DNA from 2 places in the Paraburkholderia sp. 32 genome. Region 1 is predicted to be linked to the other one. Evidence: riboswitches for the same ligand, from Rfam matches in the RefSeq annotation. Region 1 holds a riboswitch; the other holds the start of a gene.
What was found. Region 1 has a riboswitch for glycine ahead of OKW26_RS18460 (FAD-dependent oxidoreductase). Riboswitches for the same ligand answer to the same signal wherever they lie in the genome.
Positions count from the first base shown of each region.

Region 2: linked by a shared signal. The riboswitch ahead of gcvT (glycine cleavage system aminomethyltransferase GcvT) and the one ahead of OKW26_RS18460 (FAD-dependent oxidoreductase) in region 1 are both predicted to bind glycine.

Region 1 covers NZ_JBNDKD010000002.1:671,219-682,066, reverse strand. The annotation lists gene OKW26_RS18505 (MmgE/PrpD family protein) at 1-871, opposite strand, end outside; gene OKW26_RS18500 (electron transfer flavoprotein subunit alpha/FixB family protein) at 868-1,854, opposite strand; gene OKW26_RS18495 (electron transfer flavoprotein subunit beta/FixA family protein) at 1,854-2,603, opposite strand; gene OKW26_RS18490 (TetR/AcrR family transcriptional regulator) at 2,751-3,464, opposite strand; gene OKW26_RS18485 (hypothetical protein) at 3,970-4,149, shown strand; gene OKW26_RS18480 (AraC family transcriptional regulator) at 4,242-5,165, shown strand; gene OKW26_RS18475 (porin) at 5,530-6,747, shown strand; gene OKW26_RS18470 (cytochrome P450) at 6,862-8,103, shown strand; gene OKW26_RS18465 (glucose 1-dehydrogenase) at 8,412-9,170, shown strand; glycine riboswitch at 9,371-9,463, shown strand; glycine riboswitch at 9,465-9,569, shown strand; partial or broken gene OKW26_RS18460 (FAD-dependent oxidoreductase) at 9,567-9,809, shown strand; partial or broken gene OKW26_RS18455 (hypothetical protein) at 9,815-10,099, shown strand; one part of gene OKW26_RS18450 (IS3 family transposase) at 10,029-10,848, opposite strand, start outside.
Region 2 covers NZ_JBNDKD010000003.1:2,312,944-2,323,791, forward strand. The annotation lists gene OKW26_RS33560 (UvrD-helicase domain-containing protein) at 1-274, opposite strand, end outside; gene OKW26_RS33565 (oxidoreductase) at 643-1,692, shown strand; gene OKW26_RS33570 (hypothetical protein) at 1,911-2,261, shown strand; glycine riboswitch at 2,481-2,582, shown strand; glycine riboswitch at 2,604-2,765, shown strand; gene gcvT (glycine cleavage system aminomethyltransferase GcvT) at 2,846-3,961, shown strand; gene gcvH (glycine cleavage system protein GcvH) at 4,021-4,401, shown strand; gene gcvP (aminomethyl-transferring glycine dehydrogenase) at 4,470-7,406, shown strand; gene OKW26_RS33590 (alginate lyase family protein) at 7,546-8,676, shown strand; gene OKW26_RS33595 (L-serine ammonia-lyase) at 8,706-10,094, shown strand; gene OKW26_RS33600 (thiamine pyrophosphate-binding protein) at 10,333-10,848, shown strand, end outside.

The DNA of each region.
Region 1 (10,848 bases):
TGAGCGGATGATGAATCCAGCGACAGCATGGCCAGGGCTTGTAGGTGGTGTTCAGAATCTGCCAGTCGCTGCCGAGGCCAACCATCAGCGCTTCGTCGTCGTGCGTCGGAGAGCCGTAGAACTTCCAGAAGGCGTTGGGTCCGTCGAGGATGTCCTTGAAGCCCGTGCTGCCCAATCGCGCGAGCAATGCCGCGGACACACCGGTCTCGGCACACCAGCCGGCGTCGGCATACTTGTACATGGGTTGCTCGACGGATTCTGCCCATTTTCGCAGCGTCGGCTGAGGGGAGTTGCTTCCTCCGATGCCAAACGCGTGATTGGCCTCGTTGTCATTCAGGCCGGCAATGCTCGTCGACGCACCGATCGCGGACCACGTGATGGTCGCGGCCGGACCGCCCAGTTCGTTCCAGCCGATCACCTTGCCGTTCTCGATCTGCATCGGGGCGCCCATCCAGCTGCCGATCCGTGCGCCGACATCGAAGCCGACCGTGATGGCTGTCAGCAACTCGCGTCCACTGCGTCTATACAGTTCGGCGAGCGCCAATGCGGAAAAGACCGTGGCATTTCCAAAATGCGTCGAGGTCGGAAAGGTATCGTCCGCATCCAGTACATTGGCCAGCCGTGCATTGGCGTAGGCGGCGGCGGTGACCGAACTGCGCTGTGTTCTGCCGAGTACGGTTGCATCCTGATTGCCCCCGAGAGTATCGACATATTCGAGAGCGATCCGTCCGCTACCGGTGCCAATCGCTCCGAGCGCACAGCCCAACGTGTCGAGAAGAAGGCGCTTGCTCTCGGCGACGACGGGCTGTGGCAGATCGTCAAAACGCGTCTTTACCACGAAGTCGGCAAGTCCCTGGGTGAGGCTCGTCATGTCTCGCTCCTTGCTGTATCAGGTAGTTGTGTGCTGGAACAACGGTTTTTCGTCTGGATGGCGCTGTTCAGTTCGGGCAGGACCTCAAAGAGGTCTGCAACAAGACCATAGTCCGCCACCTGAAAGATCGGGGCGTCCGCGTCTTTATTGATTGCAACAATGATCCGGGAGTCTTTCATGCCCGCCAGATGCTGAATGGCCCCTGAAATGCCGACGGCAATATAAAGCTGCGGTGCGACGATCTTTCCGGTTTGGCCGACTTGCATATCGTTGGGTGCGAAGCCCGCGTCGACCGCCGCTCGCGATGCACCGACCGCCGCGCCTAGTGTGTCCGCGAGCGGGTAGAGCAAACCGAAGTTCTCGCCACTTTGCATACCGCGACCGCCGGACACGACGATCTTCGCGGCGGTCAGATCAGGACGATCGCTGGCAGCCAGTTGTTCGTCGACCAGGGCCGACAGGCCCGAGTCTCCCGGACCCGAAAGTTGCTCGACAGGGGCAGGTTCCTGGGTGGTGTCCGATGCGTCGAAAGCCGTGCCGCGAACGGTAATCAGTTTGATTGCGGCAGAGGACTGAACCGTCGCGATCGCATTGCCGGCGTAGATGGGACGCCTGAACGTGTCCGCACTGATCACCTCGATGATCTCGGAGATCTGATCGGTATCGAGCAACGCTGCAACGCGTGGCAAGACGTTCTTGCCATGCGTTGTGGCGGCCGCGAGCACATGGGTGTACGCGGATGCGATTCCCGCAATCAAAGGCGCGATGTTCTCCGGCAATTGATGCGCGTAGGCGTCCTCATCGGCGGCTAGTATTTTGGATACGCCTTCGATTTTCGCCGCGGTCTGCGCAAGCGCTGCGACGTTCCGACCCGCCACCAGCATCGCGATATCGCCGCCGATCCTTTGCGCGGCGGAAACTGCGCTCAGGGTGGCGGTGGCCAGAATGCCGTGGTTGTGTTCGGCAATCACGAGAATGGCCATCAGATCACCCTCGCTTCGTGTTTGAGCTTTTCGACCAGCGCGGTGACGGAGGCGACTGTGACGCCAGCGCTGCGCACGGCCGGTGCTTCCACTTTGAGCGTCTTCACGCTCGACGCGGTGGATACGCCAAGCGAGCTTGCGCTGCGCACGTCGAGTGGCTTCTTTTTAGCCTTCATGATGCTGGGTAAGGTCGTGTAGCGAGGTTCATTCAGCCGCAGATCGGCGGTGACGATGGCCGGGAGATTGAGCGCAACCGTCTGCAGTCCGCCGTCGATCTCACGAGTGACCTGGATCTTTTCGCCCACAATCTCGACTTGCGATGCGAACGTGCCCTGCGCGTAGCCGGTGAGTGCGGCCAGCATCTGGCCGGTCTGGTTGTTGTCGCTGTCGATAGCCTGCTTTCCAAGCAGTGTGATGCGTGGCTGTTCCTTGTCGACCAGGGCCTTGAGAAGCTTCGCGACCGCAAGTGAACCCAGCGCCTCATCGCTTTCAATCAGAATGGCGCGATCGGCGCCAAGTGCGAGTGCCGTGCGTAATTGCTCCTGCGCTTCGCTCGGGCCCACGCAGACCACGACAACTTCGGTGGCGATTCCTTTTTCCTTGAGTCGTACGGCCTCTTCTACCGCGATCTCGCAGAAGGGGTTCATCGACATCTTGACGTTCGCGAGGTCTACGCCGCTCTTGTCCGCCTTGACGCGAACCTTGACGTTATAGTCGACCACCCGCTTGATAGCGACCAGAACTTTCATGCCTTCAGCCTCATCTCTATTACTCCGTTTTCAACCTGGGATCTAGCCGAAGTTGACCACTTTTTTTCGAGGCGCGCCAATAGCTTTAAATGTTCAAATGATCGAATAAACGTATCGAAGGAACTGCGAGGTCTGGCAGGAGGGAGCTTATTGCGGAGCGACGCTCATTGCTTTCCATACGACTTTGGTTGCCGTTCGGAATGCCGCATCGTCGACGCCGCCGGGACCGGAGCGCCGCAAAAAGACGATCAAGCCTTGCCAGTGCGAATAGAGCAAGGCGCCCCGCAGACGGCATTCGTCGGCAGGCAAGACCTTATTGATCTGCGCGACCAGTCCGCTGAACAAGGCCTGAAACTCCTTGCTTACCTTGACCATCAATTCACGCACAGCGGGTTGATGCTCCGCGAGACACCAGCATTCGAATGCAAACGGGCTGACGACATTGTTGGCTTCGGCCAATGCGTCGAATACGTCGTCCAGCACGGCGTCGAGGCGCGCTTCGGGCGATAGTGCCGGATCGCTGGAGAGCGAACGGTATTGCTCCAGATAGCGTCGGGCCACTTCTTCTATGGTGGCGAGCAGCAACGCGTCCCGGCTCCCGAAGTAGTGCTGGAGAGTACCGAGGCGAATCTGCGCTTCGGCTGCCACGCGTCGCTGGGTGAACCCCACGTTTCCCTCGGACGCAAACACGCGAATCGCAGCCTCGAGAATTTCAGGGATACGTGTCGACCGATTGCCGCGCTGCCGCGCAGGTGAGCGCGGATCGTGTCCGCCAAGTTCCGCCGAGCTGAGAGAGAGGTCTTTCATCTTTGACACTCGAGGGATGGAATCCGGCTGGCTGCGAGCGGCTGTGCGTTGCACGCTGCTATCGAACAGGGCGGCCGCAGCCGTTCAGTCAGGGTATTGGTCAAGTGTATAACACACGGCCGGTGCTCCAACGAAAAGGTACGAGAAATTCGCGTGAATACAGGGTAAACGCCAGCTTTATCTTTCTTGATAATAGGTCTGGTGACCACTAGTATTTGGTCAACGGACTAAATATCTGCTTTTCGTTCGCGAGTCTAGGTCCTGATCGCGGCAATCGAGCAGTGCGGAGTTTTTGCATGGACAGCGGCAGCACATCATTGCGTTGGCTGGTTGAGAAGTGGCTTCAACCAACCGCGGCGTCACCGGCTCGGGTCGTTCGGGTGAAAACCGGACGGATGCGCTCCACGCGCTGTGTTCGCCTCGAGGTCAGGCGTTCATCGGACGTATTGTCGGTGTTCTTTTTCCGGCATGGCGACGGTTCGTGGTGCGTATTTCCACCTCACGTCGAGCGTCCCGCAATGGCCATACAACAGTATGTCAGTTGATTGGAGGAAGCGTCATGGACGTGATCGAATTGGCGCGAGCATCGGGTTTGCAGGTGGTTCTCGATGGGCGGATAGGGCGCGAGGAGTATCAGATCGTGTGTGGATCAGTCGATGCGTTGCAGCGGTTCGCGGACGCCGTCAGTATGTCGATCGAGATGTCAGTGCGTGTGGCAATGCAAGTCGCGCGGTCATGATGTACTGACGCGGCCGGCTTCACGTGGGCGCTGGTAGGGCGCTAACAGACGATCATAATGAAAAATCAGCAATTATTAATGGGTTGTCCTAAGTGGACCTGCTGACCGATATCGTCAGACTGATGCGCCCTCAATCGGTGTTATGGCGCACGCTCGAAGAGCACGGACGTTGGGGAATGAGCGTTCCTCGGCGAGACGAGCCGGTCTTCTGCCTCGTCGTGACGGGACACTGCTGCTTTGTCCCGCCCAATGGCCCTCCATTGCTAATGAAGCAAGGTGACTACGTGATGTTGAACGCGTCATCTCGCTATAGCCTCGGCAGCGGATTGGATGTTATCCCAGCCGTGACTGCGCTCGCCGCCGACGCCGGGCAAACGGACTATGCCCGATGGAACGACGGCAAGGGTGGCGATGAAGTCAGACTCGTGGGCGGCTATTTCCAGGTCGAACCTGAGCACACTGCGCTCCTTGCGAGTTTGCTGCCGGATCTTCTTTACGTCCGATCCTCGGATGAAGAAGCCGGACGTCTGAGCCGTATCGTCGAATTGATCGGCGAGGAGTCGCTTTGTCAGTTGGCGGGTCGTGAACTGGTCATGGGCCGGCTGGTGGAAATCATGCTGGTGGAGGTGTTGCGTCGTCCGATGTTGCAAATAGAAGGACAACGAACCGGGTGGCTAAGCGGTATGGCCGACCCGCAGATCGCCATGTCGCTGCAAAAAATGCATGCCGACGTTGCGAACCACTGGACGGTGGACATCCTTGCGAAGCAGGTCGGCATGTCACGCGCGGTGTTTGCACGCCGCTTCTCCGAATGCGTGGGCCAGGCCCCCGCTACCTATCTTTCCAATTGGCGCATTGCGCTTGCCAAGGATGCGTTGCTGAACAGCAATCGCTCCGTCAACGATATCGGTCTTTCGATCGGTTATCTGTCCGACAGCGCGTTTAGCACGGCGTTCAGCCGGATCGTCGGATGTTCTCCGGCATCGTTCCGCCGAGAGGGCCGGAAGGTGTCCTGAACGAGCTATTGGTGGATCTGCTCGATCCATCGTTTTTTAGTATTGTCCCTTCTTTTCGACACGCCTTATCTTTTGCACATCATCAGGTCTCGCGAGCACTCCTGATACACAACCAGGAGCGAGCTCGCGGCGCGGTTTATCTACGCGCGCTGCTACACCAATTCAGAATCTTGAGTTTTGTAAAACGAAATTCCTGACAGATTGCAGGTGCAGTTAAAAGCGGGAACGCTATCGGAGTCCTTTCATGCACGCATGGCAGCGATTGACGAGAGACGTCCGAAAGCCTCGGGTTGACGATAAAAATTAAAAATCTTGCGCAATCCGAGAGCTTTACAAATCTATTAAATTATATTTGGAGACAGAAATGAAATGCCCGAAATTGATGCTGATGTCGACTGCTTTACTTTTTACCCAGGCGGCCTCCGCGCAAAGCAGCGTCACGCTTTACGGCGTGATCGACTTTGGTCTGAACTTCGTCAACAATGCGCAGACCATCGAGAATGGCCATAGAACGGGCCGCCAACAATATACGATGAGCAGCAGCATCATGCAGGGTAACCGGTGGGGTCTGCGAGGCGTGGAGGATCTCGGCGGTGGCTATAAGGCCATCTTCGTCCTGGAAAGCGGTTTCGATATCGGGACCGGGAATTTCCAGCAGGGCGGTGACCTGTTCGGCCGGCAGGCTTATGTCGGCATTGCTACTCCATACGGAACGGTTACGCTTGGGCGTCAGTACGATTCAGTCGTGGACTTTATCGGACCGCTAACCGGTGCCGTAGGGAACGGAACGTATTCGTTACATGGCAATGACGTCAACAATTTCGGGAATACCTATCGCGTCAATAACTCGATCAAATTTACGTCGGACACGTACGGCGGTTTCAAGTTTGGCGGACTCTACAGTTTCGGCGGAGTGGCGGGATCGTTTGGAACCAACAGCGTCTTTTCTCTGGGCGGTTCTTATCGATTCAACGGGCTCACGGTCGCCGCGGCGTATCTCCGGGCGCGTGATCCGAACCGGTCGTTTTGGGGCAACAATGCGAATAGTTCGGCGACTGCCAGTAATCTGGGTTCGATATCGGGAGTGCAGGTCAATCCTGTCTACGGCGGCTTCGCCTCCGCATCCGCGTATCAGGTTGCGGGAGCGGCTCTGCAATACGCGTTTTCCCGCGTTATCGTTGGAGCGAACTATTCCAATATCAGCTTTCGCGGGCTGAACGACCCGGCATCGGGGAACCTTGCGGTTATGAACCCCCGTGGCTATACCGGCAACGCTACGTTCAACAGCTATTCTGCCTTTGTGCGCTATAGCCTTACGCCATTCCTGTGGCTCAACGGCTCTTACGACTACCTGACCGGCGGTGCCATCGATGGCAAGGAGGGCGCGAAATACCATCTGATCAACGCCACCGTCGACTACTTCCTGTCGAAGCGCACCGACGTGTACTTCATGGCGAACTATCAGATCGCGTCCGGAACCGATTCGACCGGTCAATCCGCGGTGGCGTCCTATCTGACGATCACGCCTTCCAGCAACTCCCGCCAGGTTGTTCTGCGTGTTGGTATGAGACATCTCTTCTAGCGCGTCACGCCGGATCTGCTGACCGGCAGCACGCGTCGCGGAAATTGCCTGCTTCCAATCTCAAGCAAGACCGGGTTTTGCCAATTGCTCAACTTAAAGAGAGAGTGCCGAAACATGTCGACTCAAGATGCTGAAATCACGTGCCCATTTGCCCGGCAGACATTCCCCTGGCCGCGCGATACGGAAGCACCGTTGAACCCTCCGCCGCAATACGCCGCTTTGCGGGAAAAAGGGCCGATGGCGAAAGTCCAGCTTTGGGACGGCAGTGCCGCATGGATCGTGACCGACATGGAACATTTCCGCGAGGTGCTGACAAATCCCCATTTCAGCGCATCGCCACTTGTCGCGGGTTTTCCGTTCGTGGCGCCGGCGCGCGCTGCTCAGTCGAAGTCGTATCAGACATTCATTACCATGGACCCGCCTGAGCATGGCCATTATCGCCGCATGCTCACCAAGGAATTCATGGCAAAGCGTATGCAGGATTTGCGGCCGTTGGTTCAGCGTTCACTCGACACGCTTCTCGATGCTATGGAGAAGAAAGGCGCGCCAGCCGATTTCATCGCGGACCTCGCATTGCCGCTGCCGTCGCTGGTGATCTCGATCATGCTGGGAGTGCCGTATGAAGATCACGCGAAACTGCAGAAGTGGAGCGCGGATCGGATGAATCTCTCCATTGCTCCGGAAGCTTTGACGCGATCGGCGCAGGAGATGACGGCCTATATCGATCAACTGTTGCGCCAGAAAGAACAAGACCCGGGCGATGGAAGCGATCTGCTGAGCAGATTGGCGGTGGAATGGGTCATCCCGGGAAAGCTGCCGCATTCAGAAGCGGTTCAGATGGCGACGTTGCTGTATTTGGCCGGACACGAGACGACGGCCAACCAGATCGGACTCGGGCTGCTCAGTCTGTTTCAACATCCGCGGCAGAAGGCGGACCTGATCGCGAATCCTTCTCTGGTGCGCGGAGCAGTCGAAGAAATGCTCCGGTTCCATTCCATCACGCATATGAATTCCAACCGTGTTGCGACCGAGGACGTCACGATTGGCGGGCAACTGATTCGTAAGGGAGAGGGTGTTCTCGCACTGCTGCATGCAGCGAATCACGATCCGGTTGCGTTTCCGAGTCCCGAGAGTTTCGATATCCATCGTGAGACCGGCGGACAGTCTCATGTGGCGTTCTCATTTGGAATTCACCAGTGCCTGGGCCAGCCGTTGGCTCGACTTGAACTCCAGGTGGTGTTCGAGACATTGTTCAAACGGTTTCCCAATCTGCAATTGGCGGTTGAATTCGATGCCTTGCCATTCAAGAGCCAATCTTTTGTTTACGGCCTTAGGGAACTACCGGTGAGTTGGTGAGCGTTCCGGTTCGAACGACCGGCCGGTCTCGAACCCGAGCGGAGAACCTGTTTTCGCCCCCTTCGTGGCCGGTGCTGCAAACGTGTAGCGCCGATCACTCATCCACCTTCGACAGATGGAGTCGGTCGTTATGAACTGGAAGTTTGTTGCCGTGACTCATTTGCGCGAGGGCGTGGGTATCTTCGTAGCCTTGCTCGCGGATCTGGTGATGGTGGCCTGACGTTCTGGACAGGTCGGCCGGTCCCGCGACCGGAGAGAAAGGCCGCTCTACATTGCAGCGTGATCTCAACCCATGAAGGAAATGGTAAATGAGCAGGTTATTCGACAGGAAGGTAGCCCTCGTGACCGGTGCGGCATCCGGCATTGGGCGCGCGACGGCCATTGCGTTCGCCAGAGTAGGCGCCGCGGTGGTTGTCGCGGACGCCGATGCGCAACGCGGCGCCGAGGTTGTTCATTACATTACCGAAAGCCTTGGCGAGCAATCGCTTTTCGTCGCCGTGGATGTGACAGATCCAGATTCCGTGGAGCGTATGGTCCGGACGACCGTGAGCCACTATGGCGCGTTGGATTGTGCATTCAACAACGCCGGTGTTTCCGACAAATCGAGCAGCTTGCGGGTGTCGACTCAGGACAACTGGGACCGTGTGATGTCCGTCAATCTGGAAGGCGTTTGGCACTGTATGCGGGCAGAGCTCGACCACATGTTGGCCGCCGGCAAAGGTGCGATCGTCAACAATGCCTCGCGCTCAGGTCTGGTCGGTGTACCGAGTGACGGAATCTACGGCGCGGCCAAGCACGGGGTCATAGGGTTGACGAAGGCCGCGGCGGTCGAGTTTGCGTCTAAACAGATCAGAGTGAACGCGGTGTGTCCGGGTCTTGTTGAAACCGCTTTGACGCAGGCGCGATTCGGCGATGACCTCGTCCCGCGTTCACGGCTTGCGAATCCGCTGGGACGAATGGCTCAACCTGAGGAGATTGCCGAAGCCGTCGTCTGGTTGTGCTCAGACGCGGCTTCCTTCGTGGTTGGCGTCGCGTTGCCGGTGGACGGTGGGGCCACTGCCCGGTGAGATCCACGCCGGCGCAGCGCCTGGTCCCAGGTCACATTATGCTGTCGGAGTGCGGTCGCACCGTCGTAGACACGCATGGTAATGATCGACATCCCTGTTGCCAGATCGAAGCGCCTCTTCAAATCGCAAAGGCTTTCGAAAAACACTTTCAACTAGTACTTGCAGCCAGCAATTTGGACAGGTAACGTCGAATCGTTCTGCAATGCAGCGCCGGAGAGATCGTCAGAAGGTGTGACGACGCCGACGGAGCAACCGCCCCGGAAACTCTCAGGCAAAAGGACCGCGTAGCAGGGACATCTGGCGAGCGGCGTCACGCACGCCCACCGAAGGGGATTTTCCGCGCACGGCCGCACGAGCCCGCGCCGCTGGAGAAGAAACTCTCAGGTACATGGACAGATGGGACATCGACGCCGGTTTCGAAATGAAATCGACACCGGTGATGCTCAATTTACTCTGGACCATGTCATGTCACGAATCGCCATCATTGGCGCCGGCATTACCGGCGTCACGACTGCTCACGCCTTCGCTCAGCGCGGCCACCACGTCACCGTGTTCGAGCGCCATCGTTACGCGGCGATGGAAACCTCGTTCGCCAATGGCGGGCAACTGTCCGTCAGCAATGCGGAAGTCTGGAACAGCGCGGCCATCGCCACAGCAGCATCCGCTACGTGAGCCCGGCGCAGCGCCATGACGGCGACGACCACGTGATCCTCGCGGCGCGTCACGAGGTGTATGTGCAGGCGCGGGAACGCAACCCGGCCCGCTGGTCACGCTGCACGCGAGACTGGACACCAATCGGCGCCGTCACCCTCAATCCGGAGCGCGAGTCAGTCGTCACGATAGCCTCGCACGCCTCACTCATGCAGCCAGAGGCTGTTTATTCGCGCCGATCGACGCCATCTCAACGACTGAGTCACGTTCGGGATTGAGCGTCACGGCACCCACCGGTGTCCAGTTACGCGTGTGACGCGACCAGCGGGTCGGATTGCATGCACGCGCCTTCGCGTACAGTGCATGACGTGCCGCGAGAAGCGCGCGATCGTCGCCGGCATGGCGCTGCGCAGGCGTCACGTAGCGGATGCCGCTATGACGATGCTCGAAGTTGTACCACTGCACGAAACCGGCAGCCCAAATGCGAGCAGCGTTCAGGTCCTCGAAGCCTGTGGCCGGAAACTCCGGCCGATACTTCGCGGTTCGGAAGAGCGCCTCGGCGTAGGCGTTGTCGTCGCTGACACGGGGGCGTGAGTACGACGGCTTGACACCCAGCCAGTGGAGCATCGCCAGCACGGTAGTTGCCTTGAGCGTTGCGCCGTTGTCACCGTGCAGCACCGGTCGGGTCTCAAGGGCGGCAATGCCTTCAGCGAGTGCCGTGCGCCGCACCAGATGCGCTGCATGTTCGGCAGCGTCGCTGTCGTGCACCTCCCAGCCGACAATCTTGCGGCTGTACAGGTCCAGGATCAGGTACAGGTGGAACCATCGACCTGTTACCGTTGCCGGCAAATAGGTCATGTCCCAGCACCAGACCTGGCGCGGTGCGGTCGCGACGTGTGTGGTTGGCGGCCGGGCGCTCGAAGGCGTTCTGGCGCGGCCACGGCGCGTCATCTGCCCATGCTCTCGCAGCACGCGGGCGAAGGTCGATTCGCTGGCGATGTATACGCCTTCGTCGGCCAGCATCGGC
Region 2 (10,848 bases), on a different contig from region 1:
GGTTCACGGGCACCTTGCGGCCTTCCTTGCCGGGTGCGGTCAGCGTCTTGCCTTCGAGCAGCTTGCCGACGCGCTCGCGCATCTCCGCCGCGGCCTTGTTCGTGAACGTGACGGCGGCGATGTGCCGTGGCTCGAAGCCCTTCGCTTCGATCAGGTGCGCGATTTTCTGCGTGATCACGCGCGTCTTGCCGCTGCCGGCGCCGGCGAGCACGAGACAGGGACCGTCGAGATAACGGACCGCTTCACTTTGAGCGGGGTTCAGGCCTGCGGACATCGTTTGTGGATGGCTAATACGGTTGAGGGACGCTGAGGTCGGACCGGCGGGTGGCGCCGGCCGAAGGCCCGGGGCATGCTGCGCGGCGCAGTGCTCGCGAGAGGTGCGATGTTAACATGGCCACTGCGATGGCCACTGCGATGGCCACTGCGATGGCCACCGCGATGGCCACCGCGATGGCCACCGCGATGGCCACCGCGATGGACGCCCTCGTTGGATGCCTCGATGGCTCGGACGCCCCGACGGGCTGCGCGCAAGGCCGGCCGTCATGTTCAGCCCCCAGTCCAGCCCACAAATGCCACAATGAGCAGATTGCGCGCCGCCGCCGCGGTGGCAAGGCGGCGCGCCGCTCCTCCAGGAAGACTCGCATGTCCGCATCGCTGAAAATTGGATTGATGGGCTACGGCTTCGCCGGCGCGACGTTTCACGCACCGGTGATCGAACACTGCGGACGCGCGAGGGTCGCCGCGATTGCGACCGGGCAATCCGAGCGCGCGCACGCCGACTATCCGCACGCGAAAATCGTCGCCGATCTCGACGCGCTGCTCGCGCTCGACGACATCGACTGCGTCGTGATCGCGACGCCCAACGACACCCACTTCGACCTCGCGCGCCGCACCCTCGAAGCCGGCAAGCACGTGGTCGTCGACAAGCCTGTCACGCTGAGCGCCGCCGACGCCCACACGCTTGCCAATATCGCGCTCGCGCGCGGCAAGCTGTTCGCGCCCTTTCACAACCGCCGCTGGGACGGCGATTTTCTGACCGTGCGCGATCTGCTCGCGCGCGTGGAACTGGGTCGCCTCACGCAGTACGAATCGCATTTCGACCGCTTCCGGCCGGGCGTGCGTCAGCGCTGGCGCGAAGACGTGACGCGCGGCGGCGGTCTGCTGTTCGATCTCGGTCCGCATCTGATCGACCAGGCGCTCGCCCTCTTCGGCGCGCCGAAGACCGTATCGGCGACGGTGCGCACCCATCGCGACGACGCAAGTGCACCCGACTACGTGCACATCCAGCTCGGCTACGACGAGTTCGAGGTCGTGCTGCACGCAAGCGCGTTGACCGCGTTGCCGGGACGGCGCTTTGCTATCCACGGCACGCGCGGCAGCTACGTGAAGTACGGCCTCGACACCCAGGAAGATCAGCTGAAAGCGGGCCTGCGCCCCGGCGACGCAGGCTTCGGCGCCGGCAACAGCCCCGGCATGCTGCGCGTGCTCGAAGGCGACGAGGAAGTCGAGTGCGAATTGCCGACCCGCAACGGCGAGTACGCAGGCTTCTATATTGCGTTGGCCGACGCGATCCAGAACCGCGTCGCATTTCCGATCAGCACGCGCGACGCGGTCGACGTGATGACGATCATCGACCTGGCCGCGCGCAGTTCCGAGCAGGGCGTGCGACTGCCGTTCGAGCGGATTCGCTGAGCCCCGCCGCGCTGCGCGTCGACACCGCGACACCACGAGCTGTGTACCAAAAACGGGACCGCCTTTAGCGCCGCGAAGGCTGTCGGCGCGGGCTTTCCTGACGTTCCGGAAAGGAACATAACGTTACAAATTCGCCCGCTGCAGAGTCAGCGGGCGTTCTTCGTCAGCCGTTGCTAGTGAGGTAGCAACCCAACACGACAACGACTCCGGGAGAATCCATGTCTCGAATCATCCGTGCCCTTGTTGCATGCGCGCTGCTCGGCTCCGTCGCCGCCTGCGTGGTAACGCCCCCGCCCGCGCCGCATCCGGGCCCGACTCCGCAGCAGATCGCGGACCAGCGTCTGCATCAGGTCGAGGGCCGCATCGACAATCTCGCGCACCGTATCGATAACCGCGTGAATCAGGGCTATTACCCGCCGCCGCAAGGCGCCGCGCTGCATCACCGTCTCGAGACGATCCGCCAGGAAGCGCATGACATGGCCGCCCAGCATGGCGGCGGTTTGTCCGCGGAAGAACAGCGCGTGCTGAATCAGGAACTGGACAATGCGGCTCATGCGATCGGCGAGTGAGCCAGCGAGCAAGTGGTCAAACCGAATCGGCAAACGAGCCACCAGGTGAGCCCCCACTACCGCTCATCGTGCGGTCACGGATGGCACCGGGAGAAGCAACTGAAAAGCGCGGGCACCACGGTCCGCGCTTTTCTTTTTGACGCCCCCGAACAGCCACAGCCGGCCCCACACCGCTCCCGGGCCTTTATTTGACAAGCCCCGGCCCGTCGCGTAAATTCGCCGCACGCGTCGGGAGAGCGTGCTGGCAGGCGAAAAATCGCAGGCCGCGCCGCCGAAGGGGCACACCCGCAAACTCTCAGGCAAAAGGACCGACCGCGTCGAAAAACCCGTCTTCCGGCGGCTTTTTCGCACTCTGGAGAGCGGCAGTAGCCATCCGCGTCGCACCTCGTGCACCGCAGGCAGGCTGCCCACCGAAGGGGCGCGCGTTTCACCCGTGACGGATCGAGCTCATTGAGCCAGTCGCGGCGGCGCAATCTCTCAGGTATCGAGGACAGAGGGGTCATGCAGAACCACGCTCGCAGGCACACGGCCGCGAGGCAGTGCGCCGCATGGCCTTTTTTGTTTCGCGAGATGCCCGAGGCCCCATGACCGAACTCAAACACACCCCGCTCCACGCCGCTCACCGCGCGCTCAATGCTCGCATGGTCGACTTCGGCGGCTGGGACATGCCCGTCAACTACGGCTCGCAGATCGAGGAACATCGCGCGGTGCGCACCGACGCCGGCATGTTCGACGTGTCCCACATGTGCGTGGTCGACTTCACCGGCGAGCGCGTCCGCGCGTTCTTCGAATACGCGCTCGCGAACAACGTCGCGAAGCTGCAAACACCGGGCCGCGCGCTCTACTCCTGCATGCTGAATCCGAACGGCGGCGTGATCGACGATCTGATCGTCTATTACTTCGCCGAAGACCACTTCCGCGTGGTCGTCAACGCCGGCACCGCCGACAAAGACATCGCCTGGTTCGGCCAGCTCAACGCGGGCGGCTTCGGTCTCACCATCACGCCGCGCCGCGATCTGGCGATCGTCGCCGTGCAAGGCCCGAACGCACGCGAAAAGGCCTGGCAAACCGTGCCGGCCGCGCGCGCCGCGACTGAAACGCTGAAACCGTTCAACGCCGCGCGCGTCGACGGCACGCCGTTCGGCGAGCTGACCGTCGCGCGCACCGGCTATACCGGTGAAGACGGCTTCGAGATCATCGTGCCGGCTACCCACGTCGAAGCGCTGTGGAAGGCGCTCGCGGCCCACGGCGTGCGCCCGGCCGGTCTCGGCGCGCGCGATACGCTGCGCCTCGAAGCCGGCATGAACCTGTACGGCCAGGACATGGACGACAATGTCTCGCCGCTCGACGCCGGCCTCGCATGGACCGTCGACCTGGCCTCGCCGCGCGAGTTCGTCGGCAAGAGCAGCCTCGAAGCCGACGGCTCGCGCGCCGCGTTCGTCGGCCTGATCCTGCTGAAGGAAAACGGCAAGGCCGCGGGCGTGCTGCGCGCGCATCAGAAAGTCGTCACGCCGCACGGCGACGGCGAAATCACCAGCGGCACGTTCTCGCCGACCATGCAGGAATCGATCGCCTTTGCGCGCGTGCCGAAGGGCGTGCAGCCGGGCGACACCGTGCACGTCCAGATTCGCGACAAAGCCTGTCCCGCAAGCGTGGTAAAACTGCCGTTCGTGCGCAACGGCAAGGTGCTGGCGGTCTGAGCGGCCGGCGCGCGCCCCCACATTCAAACACTACCGAACATACCGTTCAGGAGCATCCAATGAGCATCCCGGCCGAACTGAAATACACCGAATCGCACGAATGGGTCCGCACCGAAGCGGACGGCACGCTGACGGTCGGCATCACCGACCACGCGCAGGAAGCGCTCGGCGACATCGTCTTCTTCGAAGTCCAGGAACTCGGCAAGTCCGTGACCGCGGGCGACACCGTCGCCGTGATCGAATCGGTGAAGGCCGCCTCCGATATCTACGCGCCGGTCTCGGGCGAAGTCATCGAGGCGAACACGACCGTCGCGGACTCGCCCGAAACCGTCAACAGCACGCCGTACGACAGCTGGCTGTTCAAGATCAAGCCGGCCGCCGATGCGTCGCTCGACCGCCTGCTCGACGCCGAGGCCTACGCGAAGTCGATCGGCGCCTGAGTCGCCTTTTGTTTTAACCGTCAGGCGCGGCGCTCGCACAACGGCGCGCCGCGCCGCCAGGAACACCCATGAAGCTCGAACACCCGGATCGTCTGATGAACCGCACTCCTCTCTCGCTCGCCGCGCTCGAAGTGCACGACGCCTTCGCCGAACGGCATATCGGCCCGGATACGGCCGACCAGCAAGCGATGCTCGAAGCACTCGGCTTCGCGTCGCGCGCGGCATTGATCGACGCCGTCATCCCGAAGACGATCCGCCGCACCGAAACGCTGCCGCTCGGCCCCTTCGCGCAACCGAAGAGCGAAGCCGAAGCGCTCGCCGCCTTGCGCGAGCTCGCGGACAAGAACCAGGTGTTCCGCTCCTACATCGGCCAGGGCTATTACAACGCCCATACGCCGACGGTGATCCTGCGCAACGTGCTCGAAAATCCGGCGTGGTACACCGCGTACACGCCGTACCAGCCTGAAATTTCCCAAGGCCGTCTGGAAGCGCTCCTGAACTTCCAGCAGATGGTCACCGACCTGACCGGCCTCGCGATCTCGAACGCATCGCTGCTCGACGAAGCGACCGCCGCCGCCGAAGCGATGACGCTGCTGCAACGCGTCGGCAAACCGAAGTCGAACGTGTTCTTCGTTGCCGACGACGTGCTGCCGCAGACCATCGAGGTCGTGAAGACGCGCGCGACGCCGGTCGGCATCGAAGTGAAAGTCGGCCCGGCCGCTGAAGCCGCCGACGCCAACGCATTCGGCGTGCTGCTGCAATACCCGGGCGTGAACGGCGACGTGCGCGACTACCGCGCGCTGACCGAAGCGATCCACGCGGCGGGCGGCCATGTCGTCGTCGCCGCCGACCTGCTCGCGCTGACGCTGCTTACGCCGCCGGGCGAATGGGGCGCGGACGTCGCGGTCGGCAATACGCAGCGTTTCGGCGTGCCGGTCGGCTTCGGCGGCCCGCATGCCGCGTACCTCGCGGTGCGCGACGAATTCAAGCGGCAAATGCCGGGACGTCTGGTCGGCGTAACCGTCGACGCGCAAGGCAACCCCGCGCTGCGTCTCGCGCTGCAAACGCGCGAGCAACACATCCGCCGCGAGAAGGCGACCTCGAACGTGTGCACCGCGCAGGCGCTGCTCGCGATCATGGCGAGCATGTACGCGGTCTATCACGGCCCGCGTGGCCTGAAGACGATCGCACTGCGCGTCAATCGCATCGCCACGCTGCTCGCCGAAGGCGCGAAGCAGCTTGGCTATAAGCTCGTCAACGAAGCTTTCTTCGACACGCTCACGTTCGACACCGGCGCCCGCACGCAAGCGCTGCACGACGCGGCGACGGCCAGGCGCATCAACCTGCGCCACGTGAGCGCGACGCAAGTCGGCCTGTCGATCGACGAAACCACCACGCGCCACGATCTGGCCGACCTGCTCGCGGTGTTCGCTCAAGCGGCCTTCACGAGCGACGTGCCGCAAGTCGACGCGCTCGACGCCGCGCTCAACGCATCGAACTCTGCGTCGGTGCCGGCCGCGCTCGAACGCACGAGCGCGTACCTGACGCATCACGTGTTCAACCGTCATCATTCGGAAACGGAAATGCTGCGCTATCTGCGCAGCCTGTCGGACAGGGACCTCGCGCTCGATCGCTCGATGATCCCGCTCGGCTCCTGCACGATGAAGCTGAATGCGACGTCGGAAATGCTGCCGGTCACGTGGCCCGAGTTCGGCCAGATCCATCCGTTCGCACCGACCGAACAAACCGTCGGCTACCGCGAGATGATCGATCAGCTCGAAGAGATGCTGGTCGCCGCGACCGGCTATGCGGCCGTGTCGCTGCAGCCGAACGCGGGCTCGCAGGGCGAGTACGCGGGTCTTTTGATCATCCACGCCTATCACGCGTCGCGCGGCGAAGCGCATCGCGATGTCTGTCTGATTCCCGCTTCGGCGCACGGCACGAACCCGGCGTCGGCGCAAATGGCCGGCATGCAGGTCGTGGTCGTGGCATGCGACGCGCAGGGCAACGTCGATATCGAAGACCTGAAGAAGAAGGCCGCACAGCACGCCGATAAGCTCGCGGCGATCATGATCACGTACCCGTCGACGCACGGCGTGTTCGAGCAGAACGTCCGCGAAATCTGCGAGATCGTGCATGCGCACGGCGGCCAGGTGTACGTGGACGGCGCGAACATGAACGCGATGGTCGGCCTGTGCGCGCCGGGTCAGTTCGGCGGCGACGTCTCGCACCTGAACCTGCACAAGACCTTCTGCATTCCGCACGGCGGCGGCGGACCGGGCGTCGGTCCGGTCGCGGTCGGCGCGCATCTCGCGCAGTTCCTGCCGAACCAGACTTCGTCGGGCTACCAGCGCTCGGAGGATGGCATCGGCGCGGTGTCGGCCGCGCCGTACGGCTCGGCGTCGATCCTGCCGATCTCGTGGATGTACATCGCGATGATGGGCGCGAAGAACCTGAGCGCCGCGACCGAAACCGCGATCCTCAACGCGAACTACGTCGCCAACAAGCTCGCGCCGCACTATCCGGTGTTGTACTCGGGCCCCGGCGGCCTCGTCGCACACGAGTGCATTCTCGATCTGCGTCCGATCAAGGACACGAGCGGCATCACCGTCGACGACGTCGCGAAGCGCCTCGCCGACTATGGCTTCCACGCGCCGACGATGAGCTTCCCGGTACCGGGCACGCTGATGGTCGAACCGACCGAGTCGGAGTCGAAGGAAGAGCTCGACCGCTTCATCGAGGCGATGATCGCGATCCGCGAGGAAATCCGCGCGGTCGAGGAAGGCCGCGCGGAGCGCGAGGACAATCCGCTGAAGCACGCGCCGCACACGGCGGCGGTCGTGATCTCGGACGACTGGAAGCACGCGTATGCGCGCGAGACCGCCGCCTACCCGCTGAAGACGCTGATCGCGAACAAGTACTGGCCGCCGGTCGGTCGCGCGGACAACGTGTACGGCGATCGCAACCTGTTCTGCTCGTGCGTGCCGATCGCCGATTACGAGTAAGCAGCGCGAGTCGGCGAGACGTCATGCGCGGCGCTGTGAAGGTCCGTCGGCATCCGCGAGCGGTCCAGCCGCGGTCCTGTCGTTGAAAGCCGCAACCGGCTAACATCACACACCGAATCAGCCTAACGAGGAGTTTCGCATGGCGCGAAAGGTGCGATTGATGCAAAGCCGGGCCGAGGCGGCAGGCGTCCGTCCGTGGCGGCCCGCTTACGCGGTACTGTTGGCCGCAGCGGCCGCGTTGCTGCCGCTGCGCGCGGCGCAGGCCGCGATGAATTTCTGCGCGGCGCCGGCGCTGCAAACGAGCGAGCGCACCAATGCCGACCCCGGCGTCAAGGCGCTCGTCGCCAACGTGCAGGCACATCTGAACGAGCAGCCGCATGCGCTCGCCAAATTGCACACCGAGGGCACGCTGCCGCACGAGGGCATCTACGATCAGAGCGTCGAAGCGGAGAAGGATCTCGACCTGCTGCGCGACGCCGCGCTCGCGTGGCGCGCGACCAGCGACGACCGCTTCCTGAAACTCGTCGACCGTCTGCTGTACGCGTGGGTCACGACCTATCAGCCGAGCTTCAATCCGATCGACGAAACGCGTTTCGAAGGTCTGATCCTCGCGTACGACATGACCGCGAGCGCGTTGCCCGTCAAAACGCGCAACGCGGCGATGGCCTTTCTGACGAAGCTCGCGAACGGCTACATCGCGCAGATCGACGCGCAGCCGCGGCCGCTCACGGGCACGTTCCGCAACAATTGGCAAAGCCACCGCATCAAGCTGATCGCGATGGCGGCATTCACGCTCGACAACCGCAAGATGATCAACGCCGCGCAGCGGCTGTTCGTCGAGCATATCGGCGACAACATCGCCCCGGACGGCTCGACGATCGACTTCGGCGAGCGCGATGCGCTGCACTACGTGACCTACGATCTGCAACCGCTGGTGACGGCCGCGCTCGCCGCGCGCCGCCACAACCGCAACTGGCTGCAAGAAAAGGGCGCGAACGGCGCGACGCTGCTCGCCGCGCTGAATTGGCTCGTGCCGTTTGCTACCGGCGGTCAGACGCATGAGGAATTCGTGCATTCGAACGTCGCGTTCGATGCAAAACGTCGCGAGGCCGGCTTGCCCGGCTATTCGGGTCAGTGGGATCCGAAGAACGCGACGGAACTGTTTCACCTGGCGGCCCGTCTCGATGGACGCTTTACGCCAGTCGCGCTGCAGCTCGCACCGACGCCGCCCGCGTGGCTCGCCGTGTGCTTGCCGCTGCCGGCGCGCTAAACTCTTTATCTATAGGCAGGGAGCAGGACATGGCAGTCAGCGTCTTCGATCTCTTCAAAATCGGCATTGGTCCGTCGAGCTCGCACACGGTCGGGCCGATGCGCGCGGCGCTGATGTTCGTCCAGGGACTCGAGCGCGACGGGCTGCTCGCTTCCACCGCATCGGTGAAGGCGGAGCTGTACGGCTCGCTCGGCGCGACCGGCAAGGGCCACGGCACCGATCGCGGCGTCATGCTGGGCCTGATGGGCGACGCGCCCGACACCGTCGATCCCGAGACGATCGCGCAACGGCTCGAAGCAGTGCGCACGTCGCGCCAACTCGCGCTGCTCGGCACGCACGAGGTGCCCTTCGTGCAGAAAGAGCACATCGCGTTTTATCGTCAGGCGCTGCCCGAGCATCCGAACGGCCTGAAGCTGTTCGCCTTCGATGCGCAAGGGGCAACGCTGCGCGAGTCGACCTATCTGTCGGTCGGCGGCGGCTTCGTCGTGACGGCCGGCGCGCCGAACACGAAGGTATTGAGCGCCGTCGATCAGCTTCCGCATTCGTTCCGTACCGGCAACGAATTGCTCGCGCTGTGTGCGGCGAGCGGCAAGAGCATCGCGCAGCTGATGTGGGAAAACGAGCGCGTCTGGCACAGCGAGGAAGAGACGCGCGCCGGTCTGCTGAAGATCTGGGACGTGATGCAATCATGCGTCGCGCGCGGATGCGGCATCAACAATCCCGATGCCGATGGTCACTTGCCCGGACCTTTCCAGGTGAAGCGGCGCGCGCCGCAGCTGTATCGCGCGTTGACGGGCAACCCTGAGCGCGCGTTGCAGGATCCGCTGTCCATGGTCGACTGGATCAACCTGTACGCGATCGCCGTCAACGAAGAGAACGCGGCCGGCGGGCGCGTCGTCACCGCGCCGACCAATGGCGCGGCCGGCATCATTCCGGCGGTGCTGCATTACTACACGCGCTTCATGCCGGGCGCGAACGAGCAGGGCGTGATCGACTTCCTGATGACGGCCGCCGCGATCGGCATCCTGTACAAGCTGAATGCGTCGATCTCCGGTGCGGAGGTGGGCTGTCAGGGTGAAGTCGGCGTCGCATGCTCGATGGCCGCGGGCGCGCTGGCCGCCGTGATGGGCGGCACGCCGAAGCAGGTCGAGAACGCCGCGGAAATCGGCATGGAGCACAACCTCGGGCTCACCTGCGATCCGGTTGGCGGCATGGTGCAGATTCCGTGCATCGAGCGCAATGCGATGGCATCGGTGAAGGCGGTCAATGCCGCACGCATGGCGTTGCGCGGTGACGGCAGCCACTACGTGTCGCTCGATTCGGTGATCAAGACGATGCGCGAAACCGGCGCGGACATGAAGACCAAGTACAAGGAAACGTCGCGCGGCGGCCTCGCGGTAAATATCGTCGAGTGTTGAGTCGCTGAGCGCGGCATTCAATTGCGTGCGATCGCATCGGAAAAGCGCGGGCCCTGCGGCTCGCGTTTTCATTTGCGCGATCGTGTTGCGCGCACGCCGATCGAACAGTTGCGCTGCGCCATGACAACGCCCACATGCTCGGCGTAAGCTGTCGAAGCGCCCATCGGCCGCTGTTGCACGTTCCGCCGATGCGGCTCCATCCCAACGCACCCACGCACTGCCAGGAGGCTTCTTCGCAATGTCGCTGCCGAATGCTCCCGCTTCCCATTCCGCTTCCAATTCCGTTATCGCTGCCCATACCGCACGCACGACCGGCGCGCGCCTCGTCGTCGATGCGTTGCTCACACACGGCGTCGAGCGCGTGTTCTGCGTCCCCGGCGAAAGCTTTCTGGCCGTGCTCGATTCGCTGCACGACGAAACCGGGCGCATCCAGACGATCGTCTGCCGTCACGAAGCCGCGGCCGCGAACATGGCCGAAGCGCTCGGCAAGCTGACCGGCCGCCCGGGTGTCGCACTCGTCACGCGCGGGCCGGGCGCGACGCATGCGTCGATCGGCGTTCATACTGCGTTTCAGGACTCCACGCCGATGATTCTGCTGATCGGTCAGTGCGCGCGCGAACATCTCGATCGCGAGGCATTTCAGGAGATCGACTTCCGGCGCATGTTCGGTCAGATGGCGAAGTGGGTCGCGCAGATCGACGACCCGAAGCGCATCCCCGAATATCTGAGCCATGCGTTTCATACGGCCACCTCG